One region of the Streptomyces sp. NPDC002403 genome, then DNA from elsewhere that is predicted to be linked to it. Evidence: predicted binding sites of a transcription regulator. Region 1 holds the regulator's gene; the other holds the start of a gene.

Region 1 (14,634 bases):
AGAGCTCGTGGATCTCCACGTACAGATCGCCGGCCGGGCCGCCGCCGGGACCGACCTCGCCCTCGCCGGCGAGCTGGATGCGGGTGCCGTTGTCGACACCGGCGGGGATCTTCACGGTGAGCGTGCGCCGCGACCGGATGCGGCCGTCACCGGCGCACTCCGGGCACGGCGTCGGCACGACCGTGCCGAAGCCCTGGCACTGCGGGCAGGGCCGCGAGGTCATGACCTGGCCGAGGAAGGACCGGGTGACCTGGGAGACCTCGCCGCGGCCGCGACACATGTCACAGGTCTGGGCGGAGGTGCCGGGGGCGGCGCCCTCGCCGCTGCACGTCGTGCAGACGACGGCCGTGTCGACCTGGATGTCCTTGGTGGTGCCGAACGCGGCCTCGGCCAGATCGATCTCCAGCCGGATCATCGCGTCCTGGCCGCGCCGGGTGCGCGAACGGGGTCCGCGCTGCGACGACGTACCGAAGAACGCGTCCATGATGTCGGAGAAGTTGCCGAAGCCGCCCTGTCCGAATCCGCCCGCGCCACCGCCGCCGGAGGCGGACAGCGGGTCGCCGCCGAGGTCGTAGACCTGCTTCTTCTGCGGGTCCGACAGCACCTCGTAGGCGGCGTTGATCTCCTTGAACCGCTCCTGGGTCTTCGGATCGGGGTTCACATCCGGGTGCAGCTCGCGTGCGAGCCGACGGAATGCCTTCTTGATCTCGTCCTGGGATGCGTCGCGGCGCACGCCGAGTACGGCGTAGTAGTCCGTGGCCACTTACGACTCCGCCAGGATCTGTCCGACGTAACGTGCCACTGCGCGTACCGCTCCCATCGTTCCGGGGTAGTCCATGCGGGTCGGTCCGACCACGCCGAGTTTGGCGACTGCCTCGTCGCCCGAACCGTAGCCGACCGCGACGACGGACGTGGAGTTGAGCCCCTCGTGGGCGTTCTCGTGCCCGATACGTACGGTCATGCCCGAGTCCTTGGCCTCGCCGAGCAGCTTCAGCAGCACGACCTGCTCCTCCAGTGCCTCCAGCACCGGCCGGATCATCACCGGGAAGTCGTGCCCGAAGCGGGTGAGGTTGGAGGTGCCGCCGATCATCAGCCGCTCCTCCGTCTCCTCGACGAGGGTTTCGAGCAGGGTGGAGAGCACGGTGGACACGGTTCCCCGGTCCTCGCTCTCGAAGGATTCCGGCAGGTCCTGCACCAACTGCGGGACGTCCGCGAAACGGCGTCCGACGACCCGGCTGTTGAGCCGGGCCCGCAGATCGGCGAGAGAGGTCTCGCCGAACGGAGCGGGGCAGTCGATCATGCGCTGTTCGACCCGGCCGGTGTCCGTGATCAGTACGAGCATCAGCCGGGCGGCCGCCAGGGACAGCAGCTCCACGTGCCGCACCGTCGACCGGGTCAGCGAGGGGTACTGCACGATGGCGACCTGCCGGGTCAGCTGCGCGAGCAGCCGTACGGTGCGGCCCACGACGTCGTCGAGGTCGACCGCGCCGTCGAGGAAATTGTGAATGGCACGGCGCTCGGGCGACGAGAGGGGCTTGACCCCCGCGAGCCTGTCGACGAAGAGCCGGTAGCCCTTGTCCGTCGGGATGCGTCCGGCGCTGGTGTGGGGCTGGGCGATGAAGCCCTCGTCCTCCAGCACCGCCATGTCGTTGCGGACGGTCGCCGGGGAGACTCCCAGCTTGTGCCGCTCGGTGAGCGCCTTGGAGCCGACGGGCTCCTCCGTGCCGACATAGTCCTGGACGATGGCGCGGAGCACTTCGAGTCTGCGTTCGCTGAGCATCGCGCACACCTCCAGCTGTGTTCCTCGGTGGTTCTCGGGACGTTCCTGTTTCTCTGCCCAGGAATCCGCTTGGCACTCTGTCAACGCGAGTGCCAGCAATCCCCCGGCCAGTGTACGGCGGCCGAGTGGGGACCTAGCAAGGGCGACCGGCCACGCTACCGCGAGACCGTGCAGGTCGTTTGCCGATAGCGTCCCGGTATGGATGCCTCTTGGGAAGAGTTCGGGTGGGAGCGACTCGGTCACGGAGTGGGCCGGCGGCGCCTTCCCGGATGGGACGCGACGGTCGCACTGGTGGCCGGGACGGACGGAGTGCTGCTCTACGACACCGGATCGTCGCTCCGGGAGGGGGCCGAGGTCCGGACCCAGGCGCAGGCTCTGCTGGGCCGGAGGGTGACGCATATCGCACTCAGCCACCCCCATTTCGACCATGTCCTGGGCACCGCCGCGTTCTCCGGCGCCGAGGTGTACGGGGCGGTCGGCCTGGCGGAGCTGCTGGAGCGGGAGGCCGCGGAGCTGCACACCTCGGCGGTGCGCCACGGGGTCGCCGAGCACGACGCGGCGGAGGCCGTGGACGCGCTGGTGGCACCGCACCACCAGGTGTGCGGCGAGTGGACGCTCGACCTGGGCGGCGGGCGCGAGGTGGTGCTGGCCGACGTGGGCCCCGCGCACAGCGGCCACGACCTGGTGGCGGTGGTCCCCGGCTCCCCCGCGATCGTGCTCTGCGGCGACCTGGTCGAGGAGTCCGGCGAACCGCAGGCGGGCCGGGACGCGTTCCCCGCCCGCTGGCCGGCCGCGCTGGACCGGGTGCTGGCGCTGGGCGGCGAGGACGCGGTGTACGTACCGGGGCACGGGGCGGTGGTGGACGCGGCGTTCGTACAGGACCAGCGCGAACAACTGGCCGTACGCTTCGGCGTGTCGTGACGCGTTGTCGTCCTATCGTCGTCCGATGCGCAGCTACCAGCCGGACCTGACCCCGCCGTGGAAGAAGTCCGCCCCCGTTCCCGAGGTCCCCGCCGAGACCGATCTGGTCGTGGAGGAGGTCTCCACCGGATTCTGCGGCGCGGTGATCCGCTGCGAGAAGACGGCCCAGGGTCCGACGGTGACCCTGGAGGACCGTTTCGGCAAGCACCGGGTCTTCCCGATGGAGCCGCGCGGCTTCCTGCTGGAGGGGCGGGTGGTCACCCTGGTCCGCCCCTCGGCCGCCGCTCCGGTGCGCCCCGCCCGTACGGCCTCGGGCTCGATCGCGGTCCCCGGGGCGCGCGCCCGGGTGGCGCGGGCGGGCCGGATCTATGTGGAGGGCCGGCACGACGCGGAGCTGGTCGAGCGGGTCTGGGGCGACGACCTTCGGATCGAGGGCGTGGTCGTCGAGTATCTGGAGGGCATCGACGACCTCCCGGCCATCGTGCGCGAGTTCTCCCCGGGCCCGGACGCCAGACTGGGCGTCCTGGTCGACCACCTGGTCCCCGGCTCCAAGGAGTCCCGGATCGCCGACCGGGTGTCGGACGCGGACGTACTGGTGGTCGGCCATCCCTACATCGACGTGTGGGAGGCGGTGAAGCCGTCCTCCGTGGGCATCACGGCCTGGCCTGCGGTACCGCGCGGCCAGGACTGGAAGACGGGCGTGTGCCGCGCGCTCGGCTGGCCGGAGAACACCGGCGCGGCCTGGCAGCGCATCCTGTCCACGGTCCGCTCGTACCGCGACCTGGAACCGTCACTGCTGGGTTCGGTGGAACACCTGATCGACTTCGTGACGGCGCCGGAGTAGGGGTTGCTCCAGCCCCCTCCGGCGGACATTCCAGCCCCCTCCGGCGATTGAGGAGCGGGGGTCCGGGGCGGGGCCCCGGACCCTCAGTCCACCAGGTCCCGGACCACCGCGTCCGCCAGCAACCGCCCCCGCAGGGTCAGCACCGCCCGCCCCTGCTCGTACGGCCCGGACTCCAGGAGCCCGTCCGCCAGGGCGCGGCGGGACGCGGCCAGACCGGCCGGGGCCAGCAGCGACAGCGGGCAGCCGTCGGCGAGCCGGAGCTCCAGCAGGATCCGCTCCACCCGCCGGTCCTCCGCGGAGAGGATCTCGCGCCCGGCGCCCGGCGACCGCCCCTCGGCCAGCGCCTGCGCGTACGCCCCCGGATGCTTCACGTTCCACCAGCGCACCCCGCCGACATGGCTGTGCGCCCCGGGCCCGGCGCCCCACCAGTCGGCCCCGCGCCAGTACAGCTCGTTGTGCAGGCACCGGCCCTCGGGCGTGCGGGCCCAGTTCGACACCTCGTACCAGGAGAAGCCCGCCGCGGCCATCGCCTCGTCGGCGATCAGATAGCGGTCGGCGTGGACGTCGTCGTCCGTCATCGGGACCTCGCCGCGCCGGATCCGCCGCGCCAGCTGCGTCCCCTCCTCGACGATCAGCGCGTACGCCGAGACATGGTCCGGCCCAGCGCCGATCGCCGCGTCCAGCGAGGCCCGCCAGTCGTCGTCGGACTCCCCGGGCGTGCCGTAGATCAGGTCGAGGTTGACGTGCTCGAAGCCCGCCTCCCGGGCCTCGGCGACACACGCCTCGGGCCGCCCCGGCGTGTGCGTGCGGTCCAGGATCTTCAGTACGTGCTGCCGGGCGCTCTGCATCCCGAACGAGATCCGGTTGAAGCCGCCCTCCCGCAGCTCGGCGAGGTACGCGGGGCCGACGGACTCCGGGTTGGCCTCGGTGGTGATCTCGGCGTCGTCCGCGAGGCCGAACTCCTCCCGGATCGCCCCCAGCATCCGGACCAGGTCCGCCGCCGCCAGCAGGGTCGGCGTGCCGCCGCCGACGAAGACCGTACGGACCGGGCGCGGATCGTCGCCGAGGACCTTGCGGGCCTGGCGGACCTCGCCGATCAGATGCTCGGCGTAGTTGTCCCGGGAGGCCAGCGCGCCGCCGGAGCCGCGCAGCTCGGTGGCGGTGTAGGTGTTGAAGTCGCAGTAGCCGCAGCGGGTCGCGCAGTACGGCACGTGCAGATAGAAGCCGAGCGGCCGGCCGGCCGCGCCTTCCAGGGCGTGGCGGGGCAGCGCCCCGTCGTCGGGTACGGGTTCACCATCGGGCAGTACGGAAGGCATACCGCCCATTGTCGCTCGCCGCCGGGGAACGCCCGGCCACGCCCGTGATCGCGGAGGGCGCCCGTGCCCCGGCGGCGCGGGTCCTCACCCGGCCTGGAGCACCAGCAGCGCCAGGTCGTCGTCGGGCGGCCGCTCGGCGAATTCGTGCACCGCCCGCTTGATCCGGTCCGCGATCCCGTCCGCCGACAGCCCGGTGCAGTCGGCCAGCGCCCGGGCCAGTCCGTCCCCGTCGTCGAACATCAGCGGTCCGGAGCGCCGCTCCGTCACCCCGTCCGTGACGCACAGCAGGCTGTCGCCGGGTGCCAGATCGAAGCTCTGGCTCTCATAGGCGACGTCGTCGAAGATCCCGAGCAGCATCTGCGGCTCGGCGGCCGGGCGCACCTCGCCGTCGGGCCGCAGCAGCAGCGGCAGCGGGTGGCCGGCGCTGGCCAGGGTGCAGTGCACGCCGCCGCCGGGCAGCGGTACGAGCTCTCCGTACAGCAGGGACAGGAAGCGGGACTGCCCGGTGTCCGCGGTCTGCTGGCCGCCGGCCGCGGCCACCATGAGCGCGGCGGCCTCGGCGGCCTCCATCGCGTCGTCGAGGAGCAGCCGGTTGAGCCGGTCCAGGACCTCGCCGACGCCGAAGCCCTCGCGGGCCAGCAGCCGCAGCCAGGGCCGGGCGAGGCCGGTGACGACGGCGGCCTCGGGGCCGCTGCCCTGCACGTCGCCGAGTACGAAGCACCAGCGGTCGCCGGGGCACGGGAAGATGTCGTAGAAGTCACCGCCGACGACGCCGTCGTCGCTGGGCTCGTACACCAGCGAGCTGGTGACCCCCGGTATGTCGGCGACCTTGCCGGGCAGCAGGGCGCGCTGGAGGATGCGGCTGATGGTGGCCTGCCGGGTGTACTCGCGGGCGGCGCCGACGGCGAGGCCGACCCGGCGAACGAAGTCCTCGATGAGCGCGGTCACTTCGTCGGGGACGCGGGCGAGGCCCTCCCGGCCGAGGAGTACGGCGCCGAGGGTCCGGCCGCCCGAGGTGATCCGGTAGGCGAGGGCCGACACGGCGGGCTCGTCGGTCTTCGCGCCCTCCTCCTCGCCCCCGGGCCACGGCATGGAGACGGGTCCGGTGCCGACCCGCTCGGGGAGCCGGATCGGGTCCTGCTCCAGCAGGATGCGCAGCCGCCCGGTCTCGGCCTCGTCCCGGTGCCAGACGCTGGCGAGCCGGGGGACGGCGGAGGGGCCGCCGTTCTCGGGTTCCAGCCAGATCGCGCACCAGTCGGCGAGCCTGGGCACCAGTAACTGTCCGGAGAGCGCCGCGACGATGTCCTCGTCGAGCTGGCCGGCGAGCAGGTCCGAGGCCTCGGCGAGGAACGAGAGCGCGCCGCGGCCGGCCCAGTCCGCGTCGTCGCGCAGCGCGCGGCGGGCGGAGGGGGCGAGCAGTTCGGCGGCGCGCAGGCCCTGCTGGAACCCGGGCTCGGCCGCCGGTTCCGGGAAGGGGTTCCAGTCGTCCACGGGGAGCCGGGCCCAGACGGTCTTGAGGCCGGTGCGGTAGGTGATGCCCCAGCGTTCGGCGAGGGTGCCGACGAGCTGGAGCCCGCGACCGTAATCGGCGGGCTCGTCGGGGCCGACGAGGCCGGTGCCCGCCGCCGCGTCGGCCGCGCTCCCGGACTCCGGGCGGTCGCTGCGCACGGCGCGGGCCGGGTGGTGGTCCGAGACCTCCAGCACCAGGGCCGCGACCTCGTCCTCGGTGGCCTCCTCCAGCCGGGCGAGCAGCTCCACATTGGTCCCGGCGTGCACGACCGCGTTGGTGACCAGCTCGCTGACGACCACCTCCGCGTCCTCGGCCACGCGCTCGCTGAAGCCCACGGCCGCCGGCAGCCCCAGCCCGGTCCACTCGCCGAGCGCGGCCCGGACGAACCTGCGGGCGGCGGAGGGTGCGAGGAGGTTGCCGGGCAGGGACGTATGGGCGGCCGGCCGCGCGTCCGCACGGCCTGAGGGATCACCGGGACGCTGAACGATGTCCCGCTGCAAGGGAATGGGCCCCACGGTGCAGCTCCTGACCTGTTCTCGCTCTGTCTGTTCTCGTTGCTGTCTGTCTGTTCTCGTTGGGCGGCGCTGACGACACCGACAGAGTGACAGATGGACCATGCTCATAAGCAACGAGTTGCCGAAGTGAGCGGAGAAAATGAGCGGGGAGGAACACCGTGGGGACGGACAGGCCCTACGCCTCGCGGGTCCCCGCGTACATGTCGTCGATGAGGCCCTTGTACGCGCGCTCGACGACCGGCCGCTTCAGCTTGAGGCTGGGCGTCAGCTCGCCGTGCTCGATGTCGAGGTCGCGGGGCAGCAGCCGGAACTTCTTGATGGTCTGCCAGCGCTGCAGCCCCTCGTTGAGCCGCTTCACATAGCCCTCGATGAGCGCCACGGCCTGTGGTGAGGCCACCACTTCGGCGTACGGCTTCCCGCCCAGGCCGTTCTCGGCGGCCCAGCCGAGGATGGTCGGCTCGTCGAGGGCGATCAGGGCGGTGCAGAAGTTACGGTCCGCGCCGTGCACCAGGATGTTGGAGACGAACGGGCAGACCGCCTTGAACTGTCCCTCGACCTCCGCCGGGGCGATGTACTTGCCGCCGGACGTCTTGATCAGGTCCTTCTTGCGGTCGGTGATCCGGAGATAGCCGTCCACGGACAGCTCGCCGATGTCGCCGGTGTGGAACCATCCGTCCGGCTCCAGCACCTCGGCGGTCTTCTCCGGCTGGCCGTGGTAGCCCTCCATCACACCGGGGCCGCGCAGCAGGATCTCGCCGTCGTCCGCGATCCGTACCTCGGTGCCGGGGAGCGGCTTGCCGACGGTGCCGGTGCGGTAGGCCTCGCCCGGGTTGACGAAGGAGGCGGCGCTGGACTCGGTGAGGCCGTAGCCCTCCAGGACGTGGATCCCGACGCCGGAGAAGAAGAGGCCGATGTCGGGGGCGAGCGCGGCGGAGCCGGAGACACAGGCGCGCAGCCGGCCACCGAAGGCCTCGCGGATCTTGGCGAAGACGAGGGTGTCGGCGACCTTGTGCTTGGCGCCGAGCGCGAACGGGACGGAGGCCGTACCGGTGCGCCGGAAGTTGTCCTGCGAGACCGTCGCGTACTCGCGGGCGACGCCGGCCGCCCACTGGAAGATCTTGTACTTGGCCCCGCCGCCGGCCCGCGCCTTGGCGGCGACGCCGTTGTAGACCTTCTCGAAGATCCGGGGCACGGCGGCCATGTACGTCGGCTGGACCACCGGCAGATTCTCGATGATCTTGTCGACCCGGCCGTCGACGGCGGTGACGTGGCCGACCTCGATCTGGCCCGAGGTGAGGACCTTGCCGAAGACGTGCGCGAGCGGCAGCCAGAGGTACTGGACGTCGTCGGAGTCGATGAGGCCGGTCGCCACGGTGGCCTTGGCCATGTACGACCAGTTGTCGTGCGGCAGGCGCACGCCCTTGGGGCGGCCGGTGGTGCCCGAGGTGTAGATCAGGGTGGCCAGCTGGTCGGCCGTGATGGCGGCGACCCGCTCCTTGATGGCCTCGGGGTGCTGCGCCAGGTATTCGGCGCCGCGGGCCTCCAGATCGGCGAGGGTGAGCACCCAGCCCTCCGGGTCGCCCTCGGCGGGGCCTGCGTCCTCGGGGTCGATGACGACGACATGGGCGAGGTCCGGCAGCTCGGCCCGGCGCTCGCGGGCCTTGGCCAGCTGGGCGGCGTCCTCGGCGATCAGCACCCGGCTCCCGGAGTCGGAGAGGATGAAGGCCGACTCCTCCGCGTTGGTCGACGGGTAGATCGTGGTGGTGGCGGCGCCCGCGCACAGCACGCCGAGGTCGACGAGGATCCATTCCACTCGCGTACTGGCGGCGAGCGCGACCCGTTCCTCCGGCCGCACACCCAGACCGATGAGCCCTGCCGCGACGGCGTAGACCCGCTCGGCCGCCTGCGCCCAGCTCAACGACTTCCACTCATCGGGACCCTCGCCGGTGGCCGAGGGGACGGGGTAGCGGTAGGCCTCCCCGTCCGGGGTGGCCGCCACGCGGTCGATGAAGAGGTTCGCCACGGAGGGCGGTCGGTTCTCGATCAAGGTCTGTGTGTCGCTCACGACGTCCTCCGGGCCTGCGGCAGTGCTTCACGACCGGCTGCTGGTTGCTGCTTGATCCTGCGGGTGTCTGCGTGCTTGATCCTGCGGCGCTCGTCCTGCGGGGCTTGTTCCACTGTCCTGCGGGCTCGTTCCGCGCGGGGCTTGTTTAACTGGCGAGTAACTACGAAGCCGTGATCAGGGTAGAGCGCCCGCGTCCACCGCGTAAGAGGCAACGGGCCGCCGCTTCATAACAAACGGGCCCCCGTGTCGCGAGGTGCTGCGACACGGGGGCCGTTCGGACTGCCACCGGGCGGGTGCGGAGCGAGCCGGACCCCGGACCCCGGCCGCGGCCGGGGTCCGGATCGGGAGCGGGCTCGGGCGGACTACTTCTTGCCCTTGCCCTCGCCGCCCGACTCGTCCGTGGACAGCACGGCGATGAAGGCCTCCTGCGGCACCTCCACGTTGCCGACCATCTTCATCCGCTTCTTGCCTTCCTTCTGCTTCTCCAGCAGCTTCCGCTTACGGGAGATGTCGCCGCCGTAGCACTTGGCGAGGACGTCCTTGCGGATGGCGCGGACGGTCTCACGGGCGATGACCCGGGAGCCGATGGCGGCCTGGATCGGCACCTCGAAGTTCTGCCGCGGGATCAGCTCGCGCAGCTTGGCCACGAGCCGGACACCGTACGCGTACGCCTTGTCCTTGTGGGTGACCGCGGAGAAGGCGTCGACCTTGTCGCCGTGCAGCAGGATGTCGACCTTGACGAGCTGGGCCGTCTGCTCGCCGGTGGGCTCGTAGTCGAGCGAGGCGTAACCCCGGGTCTTGGACTTCAGCTGGTCGAAGAAGTCGAAGACGATCTCGGCCAGCGGCAGGGTGTAGCGGATCTCGACCCGGTCCTCGGAGAGGTAGTCCATGCCGAGCAGGGTGCCGCGCCGGTTCTGGCAGAGCTCCATGATCGCGCCGATGAACTCGCTGGGGGCCAGGACCGTGGCGCGCACGACGGGCTCGTGCACCTTGTCGATCTTGCCCTCGGGGAATTCGCTCGGGTTGGTGACGGTGTGCTCGGTGCCGTCCTCCATGTCGACGCGGTAGACCACGTTGGGGGCGGTGGCGATGAGTTCGAGGCCGAACTCCCGCTCCAGCCGCTCCCGGATCACATCGAGGTGGAGCAGCCCGAGGAAGCCGACGCGGAAGCCGAAGCCGAGGGCCGCGGAGGTCTCCGGCTCGTACACCAGGGCGGCGTCGTTGAGCTGGAGCTTGTCCAGCGCCTCACGCAGGTCCGGGTAGTCCGATCCGTCCAGCGGGTAGAGGCCCGAGAACACCATCGGCTTGGGGTCCTTGTAGCCGCCCAGCGCCTCGGTCGCACCCTTGTTCAGGGAGGTGATGGTGTCACCGACCTTGGACTGCCGGACGTCCTTCACCCCGGTGATGATGTAGCCGACCTCACCCACGCCGAGTCCGTCGGCCGGGGTCATCTCCGGGGAGGAGACCCCGATCTCCAGCAGCTCGTGGGTGGCGCCGGTGGACATCATCCGGATGCGCTCGCGCTTGTTGAGCTGACCGTCGACGACACGGACGTACGTGACGACGCCCCGGTACGAGTCGTAGACCGAGTCGAAGATCATCGCGCGGGCCGGGGCGTCCGCCTGGCCGATCGGGGCCGGGACGTCCCTGACCACCCGGTCGAGCAGCGCGTCCACGCCGATGCCGGTCTTCGCGGAGACCTTGAGCACGTCCTCCGGCTGGCAGCCGATGAGGTTGGCCAGCTCCTCGGAGAACTTCTCGGGCTGCGCGGCCGGCAGGTCGATCTTGTTGAGCACCGGGACGATGGTGAGGTCGTTCTCCATCGCCAGGTAGAGGTTGGCCAGCGTCTGGGCCTCGATGCCCTGCGCGGCGTCGACCAGCAGGACCGTGCCCTCGCAGGCGGCGAGCGAACGGGAGACCTCGTAGGTGAAGTCCACGTGGCCCGGGGTGTCGATCATGTTGAGGACATGGGTGCGGCCCTGGCCCTCGCCCGTGTCGGGCGTCCAGGGCAGACGCACCGCCTGGGACTTGATGGTGATGCCGCGCTCGCGCTCGATGTCCATACGGTCGAGGTACTGAGCGCGCATCTGCCGCTGGTCGACCACGCCGGTCAGCTGGAGCATCCGGTCGGCAAGGGTCGACTTGCCGTGGTCGATGTGCGCGATGATGCAGAAGTTGCGGATCAGCGCCGGGTCGGTACGGCTCGGCTCGGGCACGTTGGTAGGAGTCGCGGGCACGCAGGGTCCTGATTCTTGAGACGCCGAACGCCGTGTCTCGGGTCGATGTCGGTTCGGTCGGATCGATACGTAGCCTCCATCGTCCCATGGTTGCGGGGCGGAGACCGGTTTGGGCCGGTCGGAGCGGGACTGGTACCGTTGACAGCTGTGCCTGGCGACTCTCTTGAGCCGTGGGGCGCACACCGAAGATCCATCGAACCTGAAAAGGCTCTTTTCGTGGCGAACATCAAGTCCCAGATCAAGCGGAACAAGACGAACGAGAAGGCGCGCCTGCGCAACAAGGCCGTCAAGTCCTCGCTCAAGACCGCTATCCGCAAGGCCCGTGAGGCTGCCGCCGCCGGTGACGTCGAGAAGGCCACCTCGGCCGCTCGCGACGCCTCCCGCGCGCTCGACAAGGCCGTCTCGAAGGGTGTCATCCACAAGAACGCCGCCGCCAACAAGAAGTCGGCGCTGGCCTCCAAGGTTGCCTCCCTCCAGGGCTGAGCATTCTGATGTGATCGCCGGGACGGACCCAGCGGGCCCTCTCTCCCGTTCCTGACCGGCACCCCGCGCCGCACACCGAACCTGCGTTCGCCACGCGGGTGCGGCGCACCAAGCGTGAACCGAGGCCCCGGCCCCGCTCTCCCCGGAGCGAGGACCGGGGCCTTCGGCGTACCCGTTCCGGGGGCGGGGCCTTCGGCTTACGTGCTTCTGCGGGGCCCGGGGGCCGGGCCGGGGCGCGGTCCCGGCCCTGATCCGCCGGTCAAGGCCCTACCGCCCCGACCGTGCCGCCCGCGCGATCGCGACCACGGCCTTCTCCAGGGCGTACTCCGGATCGTCCCCGCCGCCCTTGACCCCCGCGTCGGCCTCCGCGACCGCCCGCAGCGCCAGGGCCACCCCGTCCGGCGTCCAGCCGCGCATCTGCTGCCGGACCCGGTCGATCTTCCACGGCGGCATGCCCAGCTCACGGGCGAGGTCGGCGGGCCGTCCGCCACGGGCCGAGGACAGCTTGCCGATCGCCCGTACACCCTGCGCCAGCGCACTGGTGATCAGCACCGGCGCGACTCCCGTCGACAGCGACCAGCGCAGGGCCTCCAGCGCCTCCGCCGCCCGCCCCTCCACCGCGCGGTCGGCGACCGTGAAGCTCGACGCCTCGGCGCGGCCCGTGTAGTAACGGGCGACGACCGCCTCGTCGATGGTGCCCTCGACATCCGCGACGAGCTGCGAGACCGCGCTCGCCAGCTCCCGGAGATCGCTGCCGATGGAGTCGACCAGCGCCTGGCACGCCTCCGGTGTCGCCGAACGCCCCAGCGCCCGGAACTCCGACCGTACGAACGACAGCCGCTCGGCCGGCTTGGTCGTCTTCGGGCAGGCGACCTCCCGCGCCCCCGCCTTGCGCGCCGCGTCCAGCAGACCCTTGCCCTTGGCGCCGCCCGCGTGCAGCAGCACGAGGGTGATCTCCTCGACCGGATCGCCGAGATACGCCTTGACGTCCTTGACCGAGTCGGCGGAGAGGTCCTGCGCACCGCGCACGATCACCACCTTGCGCTCGGCGAAGAGCGAGGGACTCGTCAGCTCCGCGAGGGTGCCCGGCTGGAGCTGGTCGGAGGTGAGGTCGCGGACATCGGTGTCGGGGTCGGCGGCACGGGCCGCCGCCACCACCTGTTGCACGGCGCGGTCGAGGAGCAGGTCCTCCTGGCCCACGGCGAGCGTGAGGGGGGCGAGCGGGTCGTCGGTGGAATTCCTTCTGGTGGCCATCGCCGTCCAGCATCCCATGCACCACTGACAGCCCCGGCCTCCCTCCCCGCGCCGCCCGGCCCTCCACTTGCCGCTCGGCCTCCCACTCCCTCTGCTCGGCCTGCCGGGAAAATCCCGCACATCGCTAGGATTCCAGCCGCGACAACGGATCAAGTGAATTCCAGAGGAGAACCCGAATTGAGTTCGTCAATGATTCCACGCCGCCGGCTCGGCAATACCGGACTGGAGGTTTCCGCTCTCGGACTGGGCTGCATGGGAATGAGTCAGACATATGGAATTCCGGACGACAAGGAATCCATGAGGACCATCCATCGCGCCCTCGACCTCGGCTGCGATTTCTTCGACACGGCGGAGTCCTACGGTCCGTTCGTCAACGAAGAACTCTTAGGCAGGGCGCTGCGCGGCCGCCGGGACGACGCGGTCGTCGCGACGAAGTTCGGCTGGGAGTACGAGGGCACCGCGCGGGGCGCGCTCAACAGCCGGCCCGAGCACATACGCGAGGCGGTCGACAGGAGCCTGGGTCGGCTGGATACGGACCGGATCGACCTGCTGTATCAGCACCGGGTCGACCTGGAGGTGCCGATCGAGGACGTGGCCGGGGCGGTCGGCGAACTCATCGCGGCCGGAAAGATTCTTCACTTCGGTCTCTCGGAGGCGGGAGCGAACACCGTCCGCCGGGCGCACGAAGTCTGTCCCGTATCGGTTCTCCAGACGGAGTACTCCCTGTGGGAACGTCATCTGGAGCAGGAGATCCTGCCGGTGATCCGAGATCTGGGCATCGGCCTCGTCCCCTATTCTCCGCTGGGTCGCGGATTCCTGACCGGCACTGCGGTCCGCGCGGAAGAATATCCGGACAACGACTATCGCAGGCATGATCCGCGATTCCAGGGCGATAACTTCAGGGTCAATTCCGCGGCTGCCGACGTGGTGCGGGACGTCGCCCGCGGGTGCGGTGCGACCCCGGCGCAGGTGTCGCTCGCCTGGCTGCTGCACCGGGGCGACGACATCGTGCCGATCCCCGGCACGAAGCGCAGGGCGACGCTGGAGGAGAACCTCGCGGCGGCGGAACTCGCGCTCGGCCCGGACGAACTGCGGCGCCTGGATGCGGCGCTGCCGCCGTCGGCGGTCGCCGGCAGCCGGTACCCCGAGAGCGTCATGCACATGAACGGCCGATAGAGACCGCCTCCACCGGACCGCGCGGCATACCGGGTACGGGAGAATGGGCAGGTGAGCGATGTGAGACATGTGCTGGTGCTGCCCGACCGCGATGCCGCGGAGGAGGTGGCCGGAGAGCTCGGCGACCGCTTCGGGGTGACCGAGGAGCCCCAGCTCGTACGCGACGCGCTGGCCGGTGAGGACGATGCCGAGGACGCCCAGTGGCTGGTGGTCGTGGAGGACCCGTCGGGGCGGCTGGACTCCTCGGCACTCGACGCCTTCGCCGCGGAGTACGAGGGGTGGCTCGAAGCTCCGTAGGACGCGTCGGCCGAGGGGCGCGGCCCCGGGTTCAGTTCTTGGGGACGATCTGGATGTCCATGTCGATGGAGATGCTGGAGCCGACGGCCGCGATGCCACGGGCCAGCATGGTCTGCCAGGTCAGAGTGAAGTCCTCGCGGTGCAGTTCCGTGGTGGCCCGGCAGGCGGCGCGGGTCTCGCCCTCCAGGCCGTTGCCGAGGCCGAGGTACTGGGTGTCCAGCGTGACCGTGCGGCTG
Region 2 (14,634 bases), on a different contig from region 1:
CCACCCGTCTTCAGCGTCGGGTCCGGGCTCTCCATCGAGCCGTCCACCGCCGCGCTGAACCCGACGGACACGTCGTCCGCCATCGCGAACCGCACCACGTGCTCGATCATCACGCCGTCGGAGCCCTTGGTGGGACTGCCCTGACGGCTGCTCACCCGGTAGGTCCCGGGCTGCGGGCTCAGCGCACTCGGCATGACCTCGAAGGTGCGGTCCACCTTCCCGTCCGCGTCGACGAGCCACACGCGGCGGTCTTCCAGGGCGTACACGACCCGCTTCCCGGTGCCGGAGTGCGCGGGGAGCGCGGCCGGGCGCGACTTCTCCTTCGGCTTCGCGTGCTCGGTGGCGGTGGCGGAAGCCTTCGGTTTGGGGGCCGCGAGGTTGTCGGGGGCGTTCGCCGATGCCTGGAAGGCCAGGACGCCGACGGCGACGAGCGCCGCCGCAGTGAGCCCGGCCACGATTCCCGAGCTGCCCCTAGACACCGTGCGCGCCCCTTTCGCTTCCGTATGTCGTACAAGCGTTTAGCGTTTACGTCGTACCCACGTGTGCACGGTGACGGTAGCAGCCGGGGCCGGTCGTGCCGGGACGCCGTACGGGGCGCCGTGCCCCCGTCGGCGGAGCCGTAGGCTGTTTGCGTGCTCTTGCTCGCCGTGGATACCGCCACCCCCGCCGTCACCGTCGCCCTTCACGACGGGACCTCCGTCGTCGCCGAGTCCGGACAGGTCGACGCCCGAAGGCACGGGGAGCTGCTGCTGCCCGCCGTCGACCGGGTGCTCGCCGAGGCCGGCGTGGGACTCGACGCCGTGACGGACGTGGTCGTCGGCGTCGGCCCCGGACCGTACACCGGGCTCCGGGTCGGTCTGGTCACCGCCGCGACCTTCGGCTCCGCCCTCTCCGTCCCCGTGCACGGGCTGTGCACCCTGGACGGTCTCGCGTACGCCGCGGGCCGGGCCGGGCTGGAGGGACCGTTCGCCGTCGCGACGGACGCCCGCCGCAAGGAGGTCTACTGGGCGAGATACGACGACCCGCGCACCCGGGTCACCGGGCCCGCCGTCGACCGGCCCGCCGACATCGCCGAACAGCTCGCCGGGCTTCCGGTCGTCGGAGCGGGCGCGGTGCTCTACCCCGAGGCGTTCCCGGACGCCCGGGAGCCCGAGCACGTCAGCGCCGGCGCGCTGGCCGCCCTCGCCGCCGAGCGGCTCGCCGCGGGCGCGGAGCTGCTGCCGCCGCAGCCGCTCTACCTCCGCAGGCCCGACGCCCAGGTGCCGAAGAACTACAAGGTGGTCACCCCGAAGTGACGAGCACGACTGCCGTTCTGCGCGAGATGCGCTGGTGGGACATCGATCCGGTGCTGGAGCTCGAACACGAGCTGTTCCCGGACGACGCCTGGTCGGCCGGCATGTTCTGGTCCGAGCTGGCGCACTCGCGCGGCCCCCGGGCCACTCGCCGCTACGTCGTCGCCGAGGACCCCGTCACCGACCGGATCGTCGGCTACGCGGGCCTCGCCGCGGCCGGCGACCTCGCCGACGTGCAGACGATCGGGGTGACCCGCGACCACTGGGGCGGCGGCCTCGGCTCCGTGCTCCTCACCGACCTGCTGAAGCACGCCACGGCCTTCGAGTGCGCCGAGGTGCTGCTCGAGGTCCGCGTCGACAACACCCGGGCCCAGAAGCTGTACGAACGCTTCGGCTTCGAGCCGATCGGCTTCCGCCGCGGCTACTACCAGCCGGGGAACATCGACGCACTCGTCATGCGCCTCCACGTACAAGAACACGTGCAAGAACACGTACAGGAAACAGAGACTGACTGATGGCTGACGAACCGCTCGTACTCGGCATCGAGACCTCCTGCGACGAGACCGGCGTCGGCATCGTCCGGGGTACGACGCTGCTCGCCGACGCCGTCGCGTCCAGCGTCGACACGCACGCCCGCTTCGGCGGCGTCGTCCCGGAGATCGCCTCCCGCGCCCATCTGGAGGCGATGGTCCCCACCATCGAGCGTGCCCTGAAGGAGGCCGGGATCAGTGCCCGCGACCTCGACGGCATCTCCGTCACCGCGGGCCCCGGGCTCGCGGGCGCGCTGCTGGTCGGCGTATCGGCGGCCAAGGCGTACGCGTACGCGCTGAACAAGCCGCTCTACGGGGTCAACCACCTCGCCTCGCACATCTGCGTGGACCAGCTGGAGCACGGCCCGCTGCCCGAGCCGACGATGGCGCTGCTGGTCAGCGGCGGCCACTCCTCGCTGCTGCTCGCGCCGGACATCACCAATGACGTACGGCCGCTGGGCGCGACCATCGACGACGCGGCGGGCGAGGCCTTCGACAAGATCGCCCGGGTGCTGGACCTGGGCTTCCCCGGCGGCCCGGTCATCGACCGGCTGGCGAAGGAGGGCGACCCGGCCGCGATCGCCTTCCCGCGCGGGCTCACCGGCTCGCGCGATCCCGTCTACGACTTCTCCTTCTCCGGTCTGAAGACCTCGGTGGCCCGCTGGATCGAGGCCAAGCGCGCGGCGGGCGAGGAGGTGCCGGTACGGGACGTGGCGGCGTCCTTCCAGGAGGCCGTGGTGGACGTGCTCACCCGCAAGGCCGTCCGGGCCTGCAAGGACGAGGGCGTCGACCACCTGATGATCGGCGGCGGGGTCGCGGCCAACTCGCGGCTGCGGGCGCTGGCCCAGGAGCGGTGCGAGCGGGCCGGCATCCGGCTGCGGGTGCCGCGCCCCGGGCTGTGCACGGACAACGGCGCGATGGTCGCGGCGCTGGGCGCGGAGATGGTCGCCCGCAACCGGCCGGCCTCGGACCTGGAGCTGTCCGCGGACTCCTCGCTGCCGGTGACCGACACCCATGTGCCGGGCGCCTCCGCGCACGACCACGACCACGTCCACGAGATCAGCAAGGACAACCTCTACTCATGACCGTCGCACTCATGTGGGAGGCCCGTGCCGTGGCCGGCCGGGGCGCCGAACTCCTGGAGTGGGCACGGGCCCGTTCGGCCGAGCTGGCCCGTGAGCCGCTCCGCCGCGAGCTGCTGCGCGCCCCGCAGGACCGGGTCCTGGTCATCACCTGGTGGGCGGGGGAGTACGGCGACGAGCTGCCCGAACTGCCTGAGCCTGACGCCGAGCTGATCACCCGTCCGGTGCACCGCTGGCGTTTCGAGTCGCTGGGGGACAGCGCTTAGGGGGTCGACCCGGCATCGGCCGACCACTGCTCAGCCGGTGGCGGTCGCCCGCTCGATCAGCCCCCGGACGATCGCGTCCAGTTCGTCCGCCACCTCGTAGTCGGCGGCGTACGCCCGCCACTCGTCCTTGATCGCGGCGAGCCGGGGCAGCGTCGCCGCGTCCTCCTCCGTGACCATCTCGGGGAAGTAGCGTCTGCCCGGCGGGGTCTGCGCGCGGCGTTCGGCGGCCCGGCGGAAGACCAGGTCGCCGTAGACGTAACTCCAGATCGTCCGGTACGCGCGTACCGCCTGGGCGGGGGAGAGGCCGCAGGCGAGCGCCGAGTCGATGATCTCCTCGACCATCCACAGCGCGTTCCTGTCGGTCAGCTCGCCCAGCGCCAGGACGTCCAGCACCCACGGGAGCCGGGCCAGGATGCCGTGCATGTGCACGGCCACGGCGAGCAGCCGCTCGCGCGGGTCCTCGGGCAGCTCGGGGCGGGGGAAGCCGGCCGCGGTGCCCGACAGGGTGAGCATCAGCAGCTCGTCCTTGTCCTGCACGTAGTGGTAGAGCGCCATCGGGGTGGAGCCGAGCTCCTTCGCCACCCGCCGCATGCTCAGGGCGCCCACGCCCTCTTCCTCGATGATGCGGCGCGCGGTGGCGACCATCGCGTCCGGGTCGAGCCTGCGTGGCCGCCCCACGGACCGCTTCTCAGGCGCCTGCTTCTTCGCAGGCGCCTTCCTTATGGGTGCCTTCTCCGCCGGTGCCTGCTTCTTCTCGGTCCCTGCCACCTCGGCATTGTCTCCCGTACCGCTGTTCCCGCTCCTTGCCGGGGCCCCTCGCACGTAATTTCTATACGCGTATAGTAATGACTCGACCGTACGACCGCGAGGGAAGGGAACGTCGTGAGCGATCAGTCACGGCATACGCGTTGGCTGCTGGCGGTGGCTCTCACCGTGCAGTTCATGGTGGCGTTGGACATGTCCGTGGTGAACGTCGCGCTGCCGGACATGCGCGGCGATCTCGGCTTCACCCCCCAGGGGCTGCTGTGGGTGGTGAACGCCTACGCGCTGGCCTTCGGCGGGCTGCTGATGCTCGGCGGGCGGCTCGCCGACCTGCTGGGCAGCCGCCGGATCCTGACGGCGGGCCTGGTGCTGTTCGGAGCGGCGAGCCTGGCGGGCGGGCTCGCCCGGTCGCCGGGCGGGCTGATCGCCGCGCGGGCGGTGCAGGGGATCGGCGCCGCCGCGCTCGCCCCGGTCGCCTTCGCCCTGATCGCCCTGGCCTTCCCGGCCGGGCCCGCCCGTTCCCGCGCCCTGGGGCTGTGGGGCATGGCGGGCGCGGCGGGCGGCGCGGTCGGCGTGCTCGCGGGCGGGGTGCTCACCGATGCGGCGGGCTGGCGCGCGGTGATGCTGGTGAATGTGCCGATCGTGGGGTTCGCGCTGGTGGGGGCCGTGCGCAGCGGACTGCGGGGCGAGCCGGCGCGTGGCAACGGCCGGCTCGATGTGGCGGGAGCGCTGCTGGCCACCGCGGGTACGACGCTGCTGGTCCTCGGGCTCGTACGGACATCGACCGACGCGTGGGGGTCGGCCCGGACGCTGGTCACGCTCGGTGCCGCCGCGCTGCTGCTGACCGTCTTCGTCGTCGTCGAGCTGAGGGCCCGCACTCCGCTGCTCCGTCCCGGACTGCTGAGGGGGCGGCCGGTGCTGACCGCCAATGTCGTCTGCCTGCTGCTGAGCTCCGGGCAGTTCGCCGCGTTCTATTTCGTCTCGCTCTACATGCAGCAGGTGCTCGACTACGGGCCGACCGCCGCCGGAATCGCCTTCCTGCCGTTCTCGGCGGGCGTCGTCGCCGGCTCGCTCGTCGCCACCCGTACGGTCGCGGCGCTCGGCACCGGACGGCTGCTGGCGCTCGGCGGCTCCCTGGCCACGCTCGGCCTGGCCGGATTCGCGGCGACGGCGCGGGCGGACGGCGGCTTCCTGTACTCGATCCTCGGCCCGTCCCTCGTCTGCAGCATCGGCATCGGGATGTGCTTCGTACCGCTCGGCACGGCGGCCACGACCGACGTGGCGCCCGAGGAGACGGGCATGGCCTCCGGGCTGCTGAACAGCTCCCGCCAGGTGGGCGGCTCGCTGGGGCTCGCGGTCCTGGTCACCGTCGCCGCCCGGGTCACCGGCGACGGGAACCGTCCGGCCGACCTGGCGGCCGGGTACTCGGCGGCGTTCTGGGTATGTGCCGGGCTGCTCGCCGTCGCGGCACTGGTGGCCCTGGTGCTGCTCCCGGGACGGGGGCGGGCGGCCGCGGCGGGGGTTCCGGGGACCGGCCCGGAGACCGCTCCGGAGGCAGGCCCGGAGATGGCCGCGGCGACCGGCCCGGAGACCGCTCCGGTGGCCGGGCCGGAAATTTCTCAGAAGAATTTCCAGGGGACTGTCGATCCGGCCGGGTCCCGTTCGACGCAAGGGTGAGAGGCGGGGAGAGCCCCCGCCCGTTCGACCTGGGAGTCACCATGCCGCGCTTCATGTCACTGATCCGTATCGACGAGCAGAACCCCTTCGACGCCCCGGACCCCGATTTCGAGAAGCGCATGGGCGCCTTGTTCGAGGAGATCACCAAGGCGGGCGTCATGCTGGAGACGGCCGGGCTCACCCCCACCTCCCAGGGGACCAGGGTCACCTGGTCCGGCGGGAAGCTCACCCACACCGACGGGCCCTTCACCGAGACCAAGGAGGTCGTCGGCGGCTACGCCATCCTCCAGGTCAAGGACAAGGAGGAGGCCCTGGAATGGACCCGGCGCTTCCTGCGGACCCACCCGGAGAGCTGGACCGTGACCTCCGAGGTCCGTCAGATCGACGAGGCCACCCTGGGCGCCTGAGAACCTGTCGGGCGGCCTTTGGCCGGAGGCCGCCCGACATGCCCCGACGGGCGCGCTTGCCGCGGCCCGGTACGGCTGCTGTGATGAGTGATCATGACGGCAGCAAGCGCGACCGCGGCGGTCGAGGCGGTCTTCAGGATCGAGTCCGCGCGGATCATCGCGGGCGTCACCCGCATCGTGCGCGACGTCGGCATCGCCGAGGAACTCGCGCAGGACGCGCTGGTGGCCGCGCTGGAGCAGTGGCCGGAATCAGGTGTCCCGGACCGGCCGGGCGCCTGGCTCATGGCCACCGCCAGACACCGCGCGATCGATCTCGTACGCCGCAAGGAGACCTACGCGCGCAAGCTCGCCGAGGTGGGGCGGGCCCTTGAGGACGTGCCGCCGCCCGAGCCCGCCGGGGCGGACGACATCGATGACGACCTGCTCCGGCTGATCTTCACCGCCTGCCATCCGGTGCTCTCCACGGAGGCCCGGATCGCCCTCACCCTGCGGCTGCTCGGCGGCCTCACCACCGACGAGATCGCCCGGGCGTTCCTGGCCCCCGAACCGACCGTCGCCCAGCGCATCGTCCGGGCGAAACGGACCCTGGGGCGCGCGGGCATCCCCTTCGAGGTGCCGTACGGGCCGGAGCGTGCCGCGCGCCTCGGCTCCGTGCTCGAAGTGATCTACCTGATCTTCAACGAGGGGTACGCGGCGACCGCGGGCGACGACTGGCTGCGTCCGGCGCTGTGCGAGGACGCGCTGCGGCTGGCCCGGGTGCTCGTCGGCCTGATGGAGCGGGAGCCCGAGGTCCACGGACTGGTCGCGCTGCTGGAGTTCCAGGCCTCCCGCACCGCCGCCAGGACCGGGCCGGACGGTGCGCCGGTGCTGCTCGCCGACCAGAACCGGGCCCGCTGGGACCACCTGCTGGTGCGGCGCGGGGTCGCGGCCCTGGAGCGGGCCGTGGCGGCGACCGGGGAGGGCGCCGGGCTCGGCCCGTACACCGTGCAGGCCGCGATCGCCGCCTGCCACGCGCGGGCGGCGGCGTACGCGGACACCGACTGGGCCACCATCGCCGCCCTCTACGACCGTCTCGCCGTGATCGCACCGTCCCCGGTCGTCGAACTGAACCGGGCCGTGGCGGTCTCGATGGCGCAGGGCCCGGAGGCTGGCCTCGCCCTTGTCGACGCGCTGGCGGACGATCCGGCGCTCAAGGACTACCACCTGCTGCCCAGCGTCCGCGGCGATCTGCTGGCCAGGACGGGACGCGAGGAGGAGGCCCGGGCGGAGTTCCTGCGGGCGGCCGCACTGACCCGCAACGAACGGGAACGGGCGATGCTCCTGGACCGCGCGGGGCATCCGGACCGCGACGGCCGTTGAGTCCCGGCCGCCGGACGGGGCCGACCGGGCATGCGCGGGCCGGGCCCTGAGGCGGTGCGCGACGGCTGAGCCGGCCCGCGCGCTCGGTAGGGTCTGCTCCATGTCTCGCCGCGCACAACTGCCGCCGCCACCACCGCCCGTGGAGATACGTTCCTGGCCCGACCGGGAGGCGCTGCTGACCGACCGGGCCGCGGTGCTCGGCATGTTGGTGAAGGCGCATGTCTCACCGGGCCGGCTGGCGATGCTGTGGCTGTGGGGAACGCTCTGCGCGCTCGGCTGGCTGCTGGTGGGCACGGCGCTGATCACCTTCGAGGAGTCCTACGACGTCATCAGCGCCGGGATCGGTGTGCTCCTCGCCGTCCTGGGCGTCGGCTGCGCGGTGCCCGCGGTCGTCCTCGTCGCCATCGGCCTGCGCCGCGACGTCAGGATCCGCCGGCTGCTCGACGCCTGGGGCGGCCTGGACCGCGATCCGGCGCGCGACGCGGCCCTGCGGATGCCGGGCGCCTCGCTCGCCTGGCTGCTGATGTCCTTCGCGCTCTGCGCGGCCGGGCTGTACGCCTGCTTCGCCGTTCCCGCCAGTGGCACGCTGGAAGGGAACGCCTACGGTCTGGCCGTCCTGGTCATGGGGCTCGGGCTGACCGGCTGGATCGTCGGACTCATCGGCCTCGTCAAGGCGTTCGCCCACCGGCGCTGGGTGCTGCGGGTACTGGCAGGGGCGCCCGCCCCGGAGCCGCTGTTCTCCGCCGGGGGCGGTGCCCACCGCTGATCGCCGACCTATCCTGACGGGACACATGGGTCACGCAGGGGGAGGGCGACATGGAGTGGTACTGGTGGGTGCTCATCATCTTCTGGACGGGCGGCTTCGGATGGGCCGTCGACAACGTCCGTACGGCACTGCGCAATCGGCACGACCGCAAGCTGGAACTGCTGGAGGCGTCCAGGCAGGAGCGGCTGGCTCTCGAAGCGGCGAGCAGGGCGCCGGAGCCGGTCTGCGGCTGCACGCACCATCTCGCCAAGCACGACAAGCAGGGCAAGTGCCATGAGCGGGTCGAGGTGCCGACGGCCTGGGACGAGGCCAAGAAACCGGTCCGCTTCGAGTCCGGGCAGTGCAACTGCCAGCAGTACGTGGGCCCGCAGCCGCTCTCGCAGGTGTACGCGGACGATCTGACCGACCTGGCCTGACCGCCCGGCCGCCCGGCTTCTCAGGCCGGGCCGGTCAGCGGGTGGCCGATCAGCATCGTCGGCGCTCCGGCCACCCGGGTCAGGAAGACCGTCGCGGAGTTCGGCCCCTGGAGCTTCATCCGGCGTCGCAGTTCCTCCGGTTCGACCGCCGAGCCGCGCTTCTTGACGGTCAGTACGCCCACCTTCCGCTCCCGCAGCAGCGCCTTCAGCCTCTTCATGCTGAAGGGCAACTCGTCGGTGATCGCGTACCCGGAGGTGTACGGGGACTCGTACGGCCGGTCGCCCGTGATGTACGCGATGGTCTCGTCGATCAGCCGGCCCCCGCACCGCGCGACGACGTCGGCGACCAGATGGGCGCGGATGACGGCGCCGTCCGGCTCGTACAGATAGCGGCCGACCGGACCGACGGGCGGGGCGGGCAGCGGGGCCCCGGACCACAGCGTGGCCCCGGCCGGGAGCACGGTGGCGCGGTACGAACCGGCCGCGAAGCCCTCGCCGAACCAGAGCACCGCCTCCTTCACGTCCCCGCCGTCCGAGATCCACTCGGCCTCCGCCTGCGCCGGGATCGCCTCGTGCGGGATGCCCGGAGCGATCTTCAGTGCGGCGCGGGGGGCAGCGAGCGCGGCAGCGGTCGCCCAGGAGAGCGGAGGCGAGTACGCCTCGGGGTCGAAGATCCTGCCCCTGCCGCCTCGCCGGGCCGGGTCGACGAAGACCGCGTCGTACGGCGCGGTGTCGATCTCGGCGACATCGGCGCACCGCACCTCGATCAGCTCGTCCAGCCCGAGCGCGGCGGCGTTGGCGCGGGCCACCTCGGCGGTCAGCGGGTCGCGGTCCACGGCGAGCACCGAGATGCCCGCCCGCGCGAGCGCGATCGCGTCGCCGCCGATCCCGCAGCAGAGGTCGGCGACCGTGCGCACCGCGCCCGTCTGGGCGAACCGCCGCGCGCGATGGGTGGCCACCGACGTACGGGTCGCCTGCTCGACGCCGTTCGGCGTGAAGAACATCCGGTACGCGTCCTCGGCGCCGAACTTCGCCACCGCCCGCTGCCGCAGCCGCGCCTGCCCCAGCGCCGCCGACACCAGGGCGGCCGGGTGGGTGCGGCGCAGCCGGGTGGCGGTGGCGAGTTCCTGGGCGGGGTCGTACGACCGCAGCTCGTCCAGGAGCGCGGCGCCCTCGGGGGTGCGCAGGGCCAGGAAGGAGGCGAGCGGGTCGGGGGCGTCGGACCGGTCGTCGGCGGACGGGTCGTTCGGGGCGAGAGCGTTCACCCGCCCCATTGTGAGCCAGCCGGGTAGACCGGTGGACCCGGCGGCGGTGTCGGGGCGGTGGGCCGATGACGCCCTGGCAGGATGCGACGCCATGCAACTTGTACGACAAAAGGAAAAAATGGCCACGAAACGGAGCGGATCGGCCGTACTCGGCTCCGGGCGGAGGCGGCGCCCCGGCGGGCACCGGCCCGCCTGCGCCGTCCTGGTCGCGCTCCTGGTCGCCGCGGCCGGCTCCGGCTGCGCCTCCGGGTCCGGCGCGCAGCCGGGCGACACCGGGCGCCGGGACCGGCCGGCCGCCGGGCACCCGGGAGGGGAACCCGCCCCGGACCCCGCCGCCGGACATCCGGGCGGCCCCGGCCGGCTCGCCGGCCAGGACCGCGCACCCGGCGGCCATGAGAACGCGAAGTTCGGCCCGGCCGTGCGGGCGGCACTCGCCAAGAAGTGGGGGCTGGGAAAGGCGCCGCTGATCGCCCCGCGGCCGCCCGCCGTGAAGCCGCGCATCACCACCCGCGAGGGCTTCGAGGTGAAGGGCGGCGACGACTCGCTGCCGCCGGTCTTCACCACCGTCCCGACCAAGGACCGCGTCGTCTTCCTGACGATGGACGACGGCTCCGAGAAGGACCCCGAGCTGTTGCAGATGATGGACGAACTGGACATCCCGTACAGCGCGTTCCTCAGCGACTACGAGGTGAGCGACAACTACGGGTACTTCGGCGAGGCGCAGCGGCTGGGCGTCACCCTCAACAACCACACGCTCAACCACCCCTATCTGCCCGGCCTCTCGTACGCCGGGCAGAAGCGCGAGATCTGCGGCCAGCAGGAGATCATCGAGAAGCAGTTCGGGAAGCGGCCCAGGCTCTTCCGCCCGCCGTACGGCAACTACAACGGGGACACGCTCCGCATCGCGAAGTCCTGCGGGATCAAGGCCGTGCCCCTCTGGAACGCCGAGGCGTTCCCGGACCACATGGAGTGGCGCGAGGAGGACCAGGACCTGCACCCAGGCGACATCATCCTCACGCACTTCCGGGGCCGCGCGGAATGGGACGGCAGCATGGCCGACCTGGTCCGGGCGGTCATGAAGACCGTCACGGACCGGGGCTACGCCGTGGCCCGCCTGGAGGACTACGTATGAGGGTCGCGCACCGGCTGCTGGCCGGACTGCTGGTGGCCGGTGCGCTGACGGCCGCCACGGGGTGCGCCCAGTCGGTGGACCCGATCGAACGGCTGGGCCGCAAGGCCGCGCAGCGGGTGCACCATCCGTCGCCCACGCCCGCGGCGGGCCCGCCGGCCCGCGGTGATCACGGCGAGCCGGGGTCGACGGTCGTGATCTCCTGCCGTCAGCCGCCGGAGTCCCGGCACTCGCGGTCGTCGCCGCCGCTGAGGCACTGGTGGCCGGTCCGGCCGGGATCGTACGAGGGAGCGGGCGCGGGCGCCGGGTGCGAGCGGCGGTAGTCCTCGTGCCCGGCCCGCACCGTCACCACGCACAGCACCAGCGCCGCCGCCAGCTGGATCACGCCCGCCCGGGGCCAGCCGCTGCGGAGCAGCACGACGCCGAACAGGCAGACCACCGCGGCGATCCCGCCGAGGACGAGGACGGGTGTCCAGTCCATCGGCGGCGGACCTGCCGGCTCCGCGCCGCCGGGGTCCGCGGGCGAGAAAGCCGGCCGGACGGTGGCGACCGCGCAGATCAGTCCCTCCAGAAGGACCATCAGCACTCCGAGCACCACATCGAGGCAGCCGTTCACGGCGCGTGACGCGTACGGCCGCCGCCCGGACCGCTGGTCCGGCCGTGAGGAGGGGGAGGGGCGGGTCATGTCCACACGGTCGTACGGAACGGTCCGGTCCGTCCGTACGTTGCCCTCATGTTGTCCGGACTGTTGTCCGGACCGTGCCCCGGTCGTTGCCTCCGGGGCCGCCGAAGCCGCGAACCGGCGACGCCACGATCGCTCGAATTGGCACTCCGCTTGACCGAGTGCTAATCGCGGTCATAGTCTCGGTGCTGGCACTCACCACTGGAGAGTGCCAGCAGTACTGTGCGACTGGCAGGTCCGGCACCCGCGACGACGGATCGACCTGGTCGCCACCCCAAGACTGTTACCCCGTGAGATCTCCGAAGGGGGAGACCGGATCGTGTCGACCGCCAGCTCCAAGGTTGCGATCAAGCCGCTCGAGGACCGCATTGTGGTCCAGCCGCTCGACGCCGAGCAGACCACGGCCTCCGGCCTGGTCATTCCGGACACCGCCAAGGAGAAGCCCCAGGAGGGCGTCGTCCTGGCCGTGGGCCCGGGCCGCTTCGAGAACGGCGAGCGCCTTCCGCTCGACGTCAAGACCGGCGACGTCGTGCTGTACAGCAAGTACGGCGGCACCGAGGTGAAGTACAACGGCGAGGAGTACCTCGTCCTCTCGGCTCGCGACGTCCTCGCGATCATCGAGAAGTAATTCACCCACGTTTTCTGTTCTGCGCCCCTGGCCCCCTGCGAACTAACCAGCCGGGCGGTCGGGGGCGCAGTTCGTCCGAGAGGAAAGCTCAGCTCCCATGGCGAAGATCCTGAAGTTCGACGAGGACGCCCGTCGCGCCCTTGAGCGCGGCGTCAACAAGCTTGCCGACACGGTCAAGGTGACGATCGGCCCCAAGGGCCGCAACGTCGTCATCGACAAGAAGTTCGGCGCTCCCACCATCACCAACGACGGTGTCACCATCGCGCGCGAGGTCGAGCTCGACGACCCGTACGAGAACCTCGGTGCCCAGCTGGTGAAGGAGGTGGCGACCAAGACCAACGACGTCGCGGGTGACGGTACGACCACCGCCACCGTGCTCGCCCAGGCGCTCGTCCGCGAGGGTCTGCGCAACGTCGCCGCCGGTGCCTCCCCCGCCGCCCTGAAGAAGGGCATCGACGCCGCGGTCAAGGCCGTGTCCGAGGAGCTCCTCGCGACCGCCCGGCCGATCGACGACAAGACCGACATCGCCGCCGTGGCCGCGCTCTCCGCGCAGGACCCGCAGGTCGGCGAGCTCATCGCGGACGCGATGGACAAGGTCGGCAAGGACGGTGTCATCACCGTCGAGGAGTCCAACACCTTCGGTCTGGACCTCGACTTCACCGAGGGCATGGCCTTCGACAAGGGCTACCTGTCCCCGTACATGGTGACCGACCAGGAGCGTATGGAGGCCGTCCTCGACGACCCGTACATCCTGATCCACCAGGGCAAGATCGGCTCGATCCAGGAGCTCCTCCCGCTGCTGGAGAAGGTCATCCAGGCCGGTGGCTCCAAGCCGCTGCTGATCATCGCCGAGGACGTCGAGGGCGAGGCGCTGTCGACCCTCGTCGTCAACAAGATCCGTGGCACCTTCAACGCCGTCGCGGTGAAGGCCCCGGGCTTCGGTGACCGTCGCAAGGCCATGCTCGGCGACATCGCCACCCTCACCGGTGCGACCGTCATCGCCGAGGAGGTCGGCCTCAAGCTCGACCAGGCCGGTCTGGACGTGCTGGGCACCGCCCGCCGCGTCACCGTCTCCAAGGACGACACGACGATCGTGGACGGCGGCGGCGAGCCCGGCGACGTCAAGGGCCGGGTCAACCAGATCAAGGCCGAGATCGACGCCACCGACTCCGACTGGGACCGCGAGAAGCTCCAGGAGCGCCTCGCGAAGCTGGCCGGCGGCGTGTGCGTGATCCGTGTCGGTGCCGCCACCGAGGTGGAGCTCAAGGAGAAGAAGCACCGTCTGGAGGACGCCATCTCCGCGACCCGCGCCGCGGTCGAGGAGGGCATCGTCTCCGGTGGTGGCTCCGCTCTGGTCCACGCCGTCAAGGTCCTGGAGGGCAACCTCGACAAGACCGGCGACGAGGCCACCGGTGTCGCGGTCGTGCGCCGCGCCGCCGTCGAGCCGCTGCGCTGGATCGCCGAGAACGCCGGCCTCGAGGGCTACGTCATCACCTCGAAGGTCTCCGAGCTCGACAAGGGCCAGGGCTTCAACGCCGCGACCGGCGAGTACGGCGACCTGGTGAAGGCCGGCGTCATCGACCCGGTCAAGGTCACCCGCTCCGCGCTGGAGAACGCCGCGTCCATCGCGTCGCTGCTGCTCACGACCGAGACCCTGGTCGTCGAGAAGCCGGCCGAGGAGGAGGCCGAGGCCGCCCACGGCGGTCACGGCCACTCGCACTGACGCGTAGCCGTTCGGGGCGCACAGCCGCAGAAGGCCCCCTGTCCCACCGCTCGGCGGAGGGACAGGGGGCCTTCGGGCGTTCAGGCGCGCGCCGCGCTCCCGTCTAGGGCGCCGAGCTCGCGCATCAGGCCCATGAGGTCCTCGTGCCACCAGCCTTCCTTGATCCTTCCGTCCTCGAACCGGAAGATCGTGGTGCCGGTCATGACGCACTGCCTGCCCGTGGGCGCGATGCCCATGAACGCGCCCTTGTGCGTGCCGGTCCAGGTCCACAGCGTCACGACGTCGTCATCCCCGCAGATCTGCCGGTCCAGCTCGAAGGTGAAGTCGAAGGCGGCCCGCCAGCGGGCGACATCGGCGCGCAGCCGGCCGGAGCCGATCACCGTCCGTTCCGGCCTCGCGATGCCGTGGTCGGTGTAGTCGGCCGCGAACACCTCGTCGATGGCGTCGAGATGACCGCCGACGGCGATCTCGTGGAAGAAGCGGCGGACCTGCGCCTGGTTCAGCTGCTCGTCGCGGACCACGTCGAGGTCGGTGAAGGAGGGCATGCCGTCGCAGAGCGACACCATCTCCCGGAAGATCCGCTCGGTCTCGGGCAGCCCGGAATTCGCCATCGCGTCCTCGTACGACGGGAATTCGATGATCTCCACGTA

What was found. The regulator HrcA, encoded in region 1, represses chaperone genes, less so after heat shock. The targets are predictions, from matches to a motif close to TTNGCACTCNGNNNNNCNGAGTGCNAA.
Region 2: a site for HrcA is predicted at 11,775-11,801, ahead of groES (co-chaperone GroES). Genes of this name have one in related genera too.

The regions. Positions count from the first base shown of each region.
Region 1 is NZ_JBSFBQ010000005.1:84,590-99,223, forward strand. It holds gene dnaJ (molecular chaperone DnaJ) at 1-763, opposite strand, end outside; gene hrcA (heat-inducible transcriptional repressor HrcA) at 764-1,780, opposite strand; gene ACWCPY_RS08365 (MBL fold metallo-hydrolase) at 1,979-2,701, shown strand; gene ACWCPY_RS08370 (DUF3097 domain-containing protein) at 2,727-3,545, shown strand; gene hemW (radical SAM family heme chaperone HemW) at 3,629-4,870, opposite strand; gene ACWCPY_RS08380 (SpoIIE family protein phosphatase) at 4,946-6,871, opposite strand; gene ACWCPY_RS08385 (AMP-dependent synthetase/ligase) at 7,062-8,951, opposite strand; gene lepA (translation elongation factor 4) at 9,314-11,188, opposite strand; gene rpsT (30S ribosomal protein S20) at 11,405-11,671, shown strand; gene holA (DNA polymerase III subunit delta) at 11,939-12,925, opposite strand; gene ACWCPY_RS08405 (aldo/keto reductase) at 13,115-14,101, shown strand; gene ACWCPY_RS08410 (hypothetical protein) at 14,153-14,398, shown strand; gene ACWCPY_RS08415 (YceI family protein) at 14,430-14,634, opposite strand, start outside.
Region 2 is NZ_JBSFBQ010000001.1:334,368-349,001, forward strand. It holds gene ACWCPY_RS01635 (L,D-transpeptidase) at 1-479, opposite strand, end outside; gene tsaB (tRNA (adenosine(37)-N6)-threonylcarbamoyltransferase complex dimerization subunit type 1 TsaB) at 633-1,295, shown strand; gene rimI (ribosomal protein S18-alanine N-acetyltransferase) at 1,292-1,807, shown strand; gene tsaD (tRNA (adenosine(37)-N6)-threonylcarbamoyltransferase complex transferase subunit TsaD) at 1,807-2,907, shown strand; gene ACWCPY_RS01655 (hypothetical protein) at 2,904-3,170, shown strand; gene ACWCPY_RS01660 (TetR/AcrR family transcriptional regulator) at 3,201-3,893, opposite strand; gene ACWCPY_RS01665 (MFS transporter) at 4,113-5,609, shown strand; gene ACWCPY_RS01670 (YciI family protein) at 5,651-6,016, shown strand; gene ACWCPY_RS01675 (RNA polymerase sigma factor) at 6,110-7,375, shown strand; gene ACWCPY_RS01680 (hypothetical protein) at 7,476-8,141, shown strand; gene ACWCPY_RS01685 (hypothetical protein) at 8,192-8,557, shown strand; gene ACWCPY_RS01690 (THUMP-like domain-containing protein) at 8,578-9,831, opposite strand; gene ACWCPY_RS01695 (polysaccharide deacetylase family protein) at 9,914-10,954, shown strand; gene ACWCPY_RS01700 (DUF6234 family protein) at 11,160-11,636, opposite strand; gene groES (co-chaperone GroES) at 11,953-12,261, shown strand; gene groL (chaperonin GroEL) at 12,359-13,984, shown strand; gene ACWCPY_RS01715 (ester cyclase) at 14,065-14,634, opposite strand, start outside.